Linked DNA regions of Leucothrix mucor DSM 2157. The protein of the gene in region 1 interacts with the protein of each later gene in a pairwise test. Links are inferred from orthologs where the notes say so. Each region holds a gene or a part of one and is shown in the gene's direction. Other genes may lie near its edges. The genes, in order: LEUMU_RS0120355 and aceE.

What was found.
Region 2: the proteins of LEUMU_RS0120355 (region 1) and aceE interact in binary tests that used the Escherichia coli proteins (3 or more experiments, as listed by UniProt). The link is inferred for Leucothrix mucor DSM 2157 from one-to-one orthologs.

The regions. Positions count from the first base shown.
Region 1 is NZ_ATTE01000001.1:4,464,809-4,468,135, reverse strand. What follows is about bases 3-3,001. They hold LEUMU_RS0120355 (ATP-binding cassette domain-containing protein), read left to right. Parts: upstream 3-618; coding sequence 619-2,385; downstream 2,386-3,001. Other genes in these bases: LEUMU_RS0120350 (ABC transporter permease), read left to right, coding at 2,382-3,001; LEUMU_RS0120360 (HlyD family secretion protein), read left to right, coding at 3-619. Also shown: more of LEUMU_RS0120360, read left to right, coding at 1-2; more of LEUMU_RS0120350, read left to right, coding at 3,002-3,327. UniProt on the Escherichia coli protein: Part of the ABC transporter complex YbhFSR that could be involved in efflux of cefoperazone. Probably responsible for energy coupling to the transport system.
Region 2 is NZ_ATTE01000001.1:1,920,665-1,924,176, forward strand. What follows is about bases 80-3,263. They hold aceE (pyruvate dehydrogenase (acetyl-transferring), homodimeric type), read left to right. Parts: upstream 80-399; coding sequence 400-3,063; downstream 3,064-3,263. Other genes in these bases: rnt (ribonuclease T), read right to left, coding at 80-190; aceF (dihydrolipoyllysine-residue acetyltransferase), read left to right, coding at 3,074-3,263. In the rest of the region: more of rnt, read right to left, coding at 1-79; more of aceF, read left to right, coding at 3,264-3,512. UniProt on the Escherichia coli protein: Component of the pyruvate dehydrogenase (PDH) complex, that catalyzes the overall conversion of pyruvate to acetyl-CoA and CO(2).

The DNA.
Region 1 (3,327 bases):
AAAACGCATGGTAACGCCGGATGATTTAGATAAAGCACACGCACTGTCAGAATCCACCAAGGCCCAAGCAGAAGCCGTTCGACATGCTTTAATTTTAATGCAAAGTGGCAACCGCAAAGAAGATATTGCAGCGGCAGAGTCTTTGCTTAGAAGCTATCAGGCGAATGTTTCGCTGGTGAATCAACAACTGGAAAATGCCAAACTCTTCGCGCCCAATGATGGCGTGATTCGCAATCGAATTTTAGAAGAAGGCAGCATGGCCTTTCCCTCAACTCCCGCGATGACACTGGCCGTGATGGACCCGATTTGGGTACGCGCCTACATCCCTGAGCCAGCGCTTGGCAAAGTGGCACTGGGTAGCCCCGCAAAGATTTATACCGACAGCTTTCCTGATAAAGTTTACGAGGGCTGGGTTGGCTATATTTCACCAACCTCTGAGTTCACACCGAAAACCGTTCAAACCACCGAGTTACGCACTAAACTGGTGTATTCCGCCCGCATTTTTGCCTGTAACCCTGCTGATGAATTACGACTGGGGATGCCAGCCACGGTGCGCATTGATATTAGCCAGCCACCGGCCTCGCAGAAAAAAGGCACTAAGCACTGCGGACAGTCATAATGAGCGATGCCATTCTCCGGCTGGATGCGGTGACCAAGCTATTTGACAGCAAAGCCCGCCAGATAACCGCCTTAGATCAGGTCAGCTTTGAGATCAAACCCGGCGAGGTGACGGGCTTGATCGGGCCAGATGGCGCGGGCAAAACCACGCTGATGCGGCTGATTGCAGGCCTGCTAATCCCCGATAGCGGGCACATCGAAGCCATGGGCATTGATGTGAATAATGATCCCCTCGCCGTGCAATCCCAGCTGGGCTATATGCCGCAGCGCTTTGGTTTATATGAAGATTTAACCGTACAGGAAAATCTCGATCTCTACGCCGACCTGCAACATATCCCTTATGATCAGCGCAAAGCCCGCTACGATGAGCTAATGCAAATGACGGGCATGAGCCCATTTGTTACGCGCCTGGCAGGCAAACTCTCGGGCGGCATGAAGCAAAAACTGGGGCTGGCTTGCGCCCTACTGCGCGCACCTAAGTTATTACTGCTGGATGAGCCAACCGTTGGGGTTGACCCGGTTTCTCGTCGTGAACTTTGGGCGATTATTTACAACCAAGTCAACGAATTAGGCATGAGCGTACTGGTTAGCACCGCCTATATGGACGAGGCTGAGCGTTGTAACGACATTGTGTTATTACACGAAGGCAAGCTGCTAATGCAGGGCACACCCAAGGATTTAAGCAAGCCACTGGAGGGCCGTGTATTTCATATTGAAGCCGATGGCATCTCGCACCGTAGCTTGCAGCAACGCCTAAGCCGCGTACCAGAGGTACTGGATGCACTAATTGAAGGCGAAGGCGTACGGGTAGTAATGGATAAAATCACTACGGCCAGCGAGATTAAACTCCCACCTGAAGTGACAGAAGGCACCGAGCAGACAGCCACTATCGCGCAAGTAGAGCCTCATTTTGAAGATGCCTTTATTGCCAACTTAAAAGTGAAACTCACGCTGCCACCACAAGAGGCAAGCGCAGCCAATGCGGTTGGTGGCTCCGCCGATGACATTGTGATCGACGTGGAACACCTGACGCGCCGCTTTGGCGACTTCATTGCAGTGAATGACATTAATTTTAGCGCCAAGCGGGGTGAGATTTTTGGCTTACTGGGGGCCAATGGCGCGGGTAAATCCACGGCCTTTCGTATGCTCTGCGGCCTGCTGCCGGTCAGTAGCGGTAAGGTATTAGTGACGGGATTAGATTTACGCGTGGCCGCTGCCAGTGCCCGTCAACGCATTGGGTATATGGCGCAGAAGTTTTCCCTGTATACCAATTTATCCGTCCGGCAGAACCTGAAGTTTTTCTCCAGCGCTTACGGCTTGCGCGGCAAACATCAAAAGCAGCGCATTCAATGGGCCTTGGATACTTTTGAACTGGCAGATTATCAAAGCGCCAATGCGGGCGAACTGCCACTCGGCTACAAACAGCGCATGTCATTTGCTGCAGCGCTGATGCATGAGCCGGATATTTTATTTTTGGATGAGCCAACCTCTGGCGTTGATCCTCTGGCTCGAAGGGAGTTTTGGGAGCGTACCAACCATTTAGCTGAAACCGGCGTTACCATTTTGGTTACCACCCATTTTATGGATGAAGCCAATTACTGTGATCATTTGGTGATTATGGAAGCCGGTAAAATTCTGGCCGCTGGCACCCCGCTGGATATGAAAAACCTGGCACGCAGCGAGGCACAACCCGATCCCAGCATGGAAGATGCCTTTATCCATTTAGTGAATCACGACGCCCAAAAAGCACGGGAGGCAACAGCATGAGCGGCGAATCCACAATGCGCTTGCGGGGCATGATCCGCAAAGAAATCTGGCAAATTGTGCGCGACCCTTCCAGTATTGCGATCGCGTTTATTTTGCCCGTCGTGCTGCTGTATATCTTTGGCTATGGCGTCTCGCTGGATGCTAAGCACATTCCCATTGGCGTAGTGGCAGAGCGACCCGACATCATTACCCAATCGCTCACCGGCTCTTTTGCGCGCTCCGAATACTTTGATCCCATCACCTTTAATTCAATTCAGGAAGCTGAGCAAGCGATCCGCGAACGGCAAATTGATGGCATTGTGTGGATGCGCAATAACTTCTCGGCCGACTTGCAGGCTGGTTTAAGCGCGCCAGTGAATATCATCGTGAATGGCGTGGACTCCAACCAAGCCAATATTACCGGCGGTTATATTCAAGGCGTTTGGCTGGCGTGGCTGACGCACTTTGCCGAGCTTAAAAAAATCAGCGTTAGTCAGCCGGTTGGTATTGAGCAGCGGGTTTGGTTTAACTCCGCGTTATCCAGTCGACTGTTTTTAGTGCCGGGCGTTATTGCCGTAATTATGACGATTATCGGCTCGCTGCTCACCGCCATGGTGGTGGCTCGCGAATGGGAGCGCGGCACCATGGAAGCGCTCATGGTTACGCCACTGCGCATGAGTGAAATGCTGGCGGGTAAATTGATCCCCTACTTTATTCTAGGCATGGGTAGTATGCTACTGAGCGTCACGCTGGCGCACTTTCAATTTGATGTGCCATTACGCGGTTCATTCTGGCTACTCACCTTAGCCTCTGCCTTGTTTATGATGGTCTCTCTGATGATTGGCCTGTTGATTTCGATTATCGCAAAGAACCAGTTTGTGGCTGGGCAAATGGCGATTATCGTCACCTTCCTGCCAGCTTTTTTGCTCTCGGGTTTTTTGTTTGATATCAACTCGATGCCAG
Region 2 (3,512 bases), 2.5 Mb from region 1 along the record:
GTTCTATGTGCCAGTTCAGCGTTTTCCAACGGTAAAGGTCGCCATTAGCGTCTCGACGGATAAATACCGCCGCCATTTCTAATAGCGCATCTGTTTTGTGGTTAAAACCTCCGGTTTCAAGGTCAATCACTACCGGCAAAAAGCCTCTGAAACGCCCTGCGAGAGGGTAAATTTGGGATTCTTCAGTCATACTATCAAGCTTACAGTAATGCTAAATAAAATAACACAGGATTCATTTTCTCTGGGTTAATTTAACAATTGTTAAAACGGCCTTGAATTTATTCTTCCCTCGTAAGTTACTGTTTTTAAAATTGATATTTTTTAAGATTTTTTTTCTAGGATAAATTAAAAATCACTGCTATGCTAGATTCGCAACCTAACATGAGGAGAGACCTTATTATGACGATCAATAACCCAGGAATGGATATTGACCCGCAGGAAACGGCTGACTGGACAGAATCGATCAATGCGATCATCGAAGCAGAAGGCGTTCAACGTGCTCATTTTATTATAGAAAAATTGATCGCTACCGCGCGAGTCAATGGTGCCAACCTCCCGTATTCTTCAAATACTGCTTATATCAATACGATTCCTACCCACCTTGAAGAGCCTATTCCGGGCGATCAGGCAATCGAAAGCCGTATTCGTACTTACATCCGCTGGAACGCTGCCGCGATGGTTGTTCGCGCAAACCGTAAGAGCTCAGAGCTCGGCGGACACATTGCGTCGTTTGCCTCATCCGCAACCCTGTATGATGTAGGATTTAACCACTTCTGGAATGCACCATCTCCAGAACACGGTGGTGACTTAGTATTCTACCAAGGCCATATCACGCCAGGTATCTACGCGCGTTCATTTATGGAAGGACGCTTAAGCGAAGAGCAGCTGGATAACTTCCGTCAAGAAACTGGCGGCAATGGTCTCTCCTCTTACCCTCACCCATGGCTGATGCCTGACTATTGGCAGTTCCCGACCGTATCAATGGGTCTGGGTCCAATCAAGTCTATCTACCAAGCGCGCTTCATGAAGTATCTGCAGCTGCGTCATCTGGCAGACACTAAAGACCGTCGCGTCTGGGGCTTCCTCGGTGATGGTGAAGTCGATGAGCCAGAATCACTAGGTGCTATTTCTCTAGCCGGTCGTGAGCAGCTGGACAACCTGACCTGGGTTATCAACTGTAACTTACAGCGTCTGGATGGTCCGGTTCGTGGTAATGGCAAGATCGTACAAGAGCTTGAAGCTATTTTCCGTGGCGCAGGCTGGAACGTGATTAAAGTCATGTGGGGTTCTTACTGGGATCCGCTATTGGCTAAAGACAAAGACGGCATTCTGCAAAAACGCATGCTGGAAGTAGTTGATGGAGAATTCCAGAACTACAAAGCTAAAGATGGCGCGTATGTACGTGAGAATTTCTTTGGTAAATACCCTGAGCTGAAAGCCATGGTATCTAAAATGTCGGATGATGATATCTGGCGTTTGAACCGTGGTGGTCACGATCCTCACAAGGTATATGCGGCATATCATGCGGCAGTTAACCACAAAGGTCAGCCTACCGTTATTTTGGCACACACTGTAAAAGGTTACGGTATGGGCGCTGCGGGTCAGGGTCAAAACCGCACACACAGCCAGAAGAAGCTAAACGAAGAAGAGATGATGGACTTCGCAAAGCGCTTCAACATCCCAATCAGTGATGAAGATGCAGCTGCAGCAAACTACTATCTGCCTCCGATTGACAGTGAAGAACGTCAGTACATGCTGGCTCGTCGTAAAGAATTGGGTGGTTCGATTCCGGTTCGTAACACGACTGCGGCACCACTGAGCATTCCTGAGCTGGATGTATTAGCACCAATCTTACAAGGTTCCGGCGATCGTGAAATGTCTACAACAATGGCATTTGTACGTATTCTGACGATCCTGACGCGTGATAAGAAACTGGGCAAACACATCGTTCCAATCGTCCCTGACGAAGCCCGCACCTTTGGTATGGAAGGTATGTTCCGTCAGTTAGGTATTCACTCTTCTGTAGGCCAGTTATACGAGCCACAGGATAAAGATCAGGTTATGTTCTATAAAGAGGACAAATCCGGTCAGATTCTGGAAGAAGGTATCAACGAAGCAGGCGCATTCTCCTCATGGATTGCGGCGGCAACGTCATACAGCGCGCACGGCGTAAATATGGTTCCATTCTATATTTACTACTCCATGTTTGGTTTCCAGCGTATTGGTGACTTGGCTTGGGCAGCAGGTGACTGTCGTTCACGTGGATTCTTGATTGGTGCAACCGCAGGTCGTACGACGCTGGCGGGTGAAGGCCTGCAACATCAGGATGGACACGGCATGGTTCAGGCTGCGCTGATTCCTAACTGTATTAGTTATGACCCAACCTTCTCTTATGAGATGGCGGTGATCATTCATGACGGTATGCGCCGCATGTATGTGAATCAGGAAGATATCTACTACTACATCACTGCAATGAACGAGAACTACCAGCAGCCTGCGCTGCCTGAAGGTGCCAACGAAGGCATTCTTAAAGGTATGTACTTGTTCCAAGGTGGCGGCAAGAAGAAGAAGAAGGTTCAGTTACTAGGTTCCGGTACGATTCTGCGCGAAGCCATTGCTGCAGCCGAGATTCTGAGCGAAGAATGGGGCGTGGACTCCGATATCTGGAGCTGCACAAGCTTCAATGAATTGGCTCGTGAAGCGAATGATGTTGAGCGTTGGAACCGTCTGCACCCACTGGAAAATCCAAAAGTGCCATACGTTTCTCAACTGCTGAAAGGCCATCGCGGCCCTGTGATTGCGGCAACGGATTATATCCGCCAATATCCAGAGCAAATTCGCCAATGGGTTCCAGCGCGTTACTCAGTACTGGGTACAGATGGTTACGGCCGCAGTGACACTCGTGTTGAATTGCGTCGTCACTTCGAAGTTAACGCAACCCACATCGTGGTTGCTGCACTGAAAGCCTTGGCAGACGAAGGCACATTGCCAGCCGCTAAGGTTGCTGAAGCGATTGAGAAGTACGGCATCGACGTTGATAAAACCAACCCACTACACGCCTGAGGAGATAATTATGTCGATTAAAAACATTGTTGTACCCGATATTGGTGATTTTGATGAAGTTGAAATCATCGAAGTGCTGGTGGCGGTCGGTGATCGCGTTGAAGTTGAGGACTCGCTGATTACGGTTGAGTCTGATAAAGCTTCGATGGAAATCCCAAGCTCAGATGCGGGAATCGTTAAAGAAGTAAAGGTGAGTGTCGGCGATAAAATCGCAGAAGGTAGCCTGGTTATTACTTTGGAAGTGGATGCAGCAGCTGACGCTGCGCCTGCGGAGGCTCCGGTGGAAACACCAGCCCCTGCGGCGGCACCTGCTCCGGCTCCAGCCGCCCCTGCACCAGCAGCTCCGGTTGCTGCGGCAGCGCCAGCTGGCCCGGTTGAAGTGTTAGTACCAGACATTGGTGATTTTGACTCAGTTGAAATCATTGAAGTACTGGTCGCTGTTGGCGATC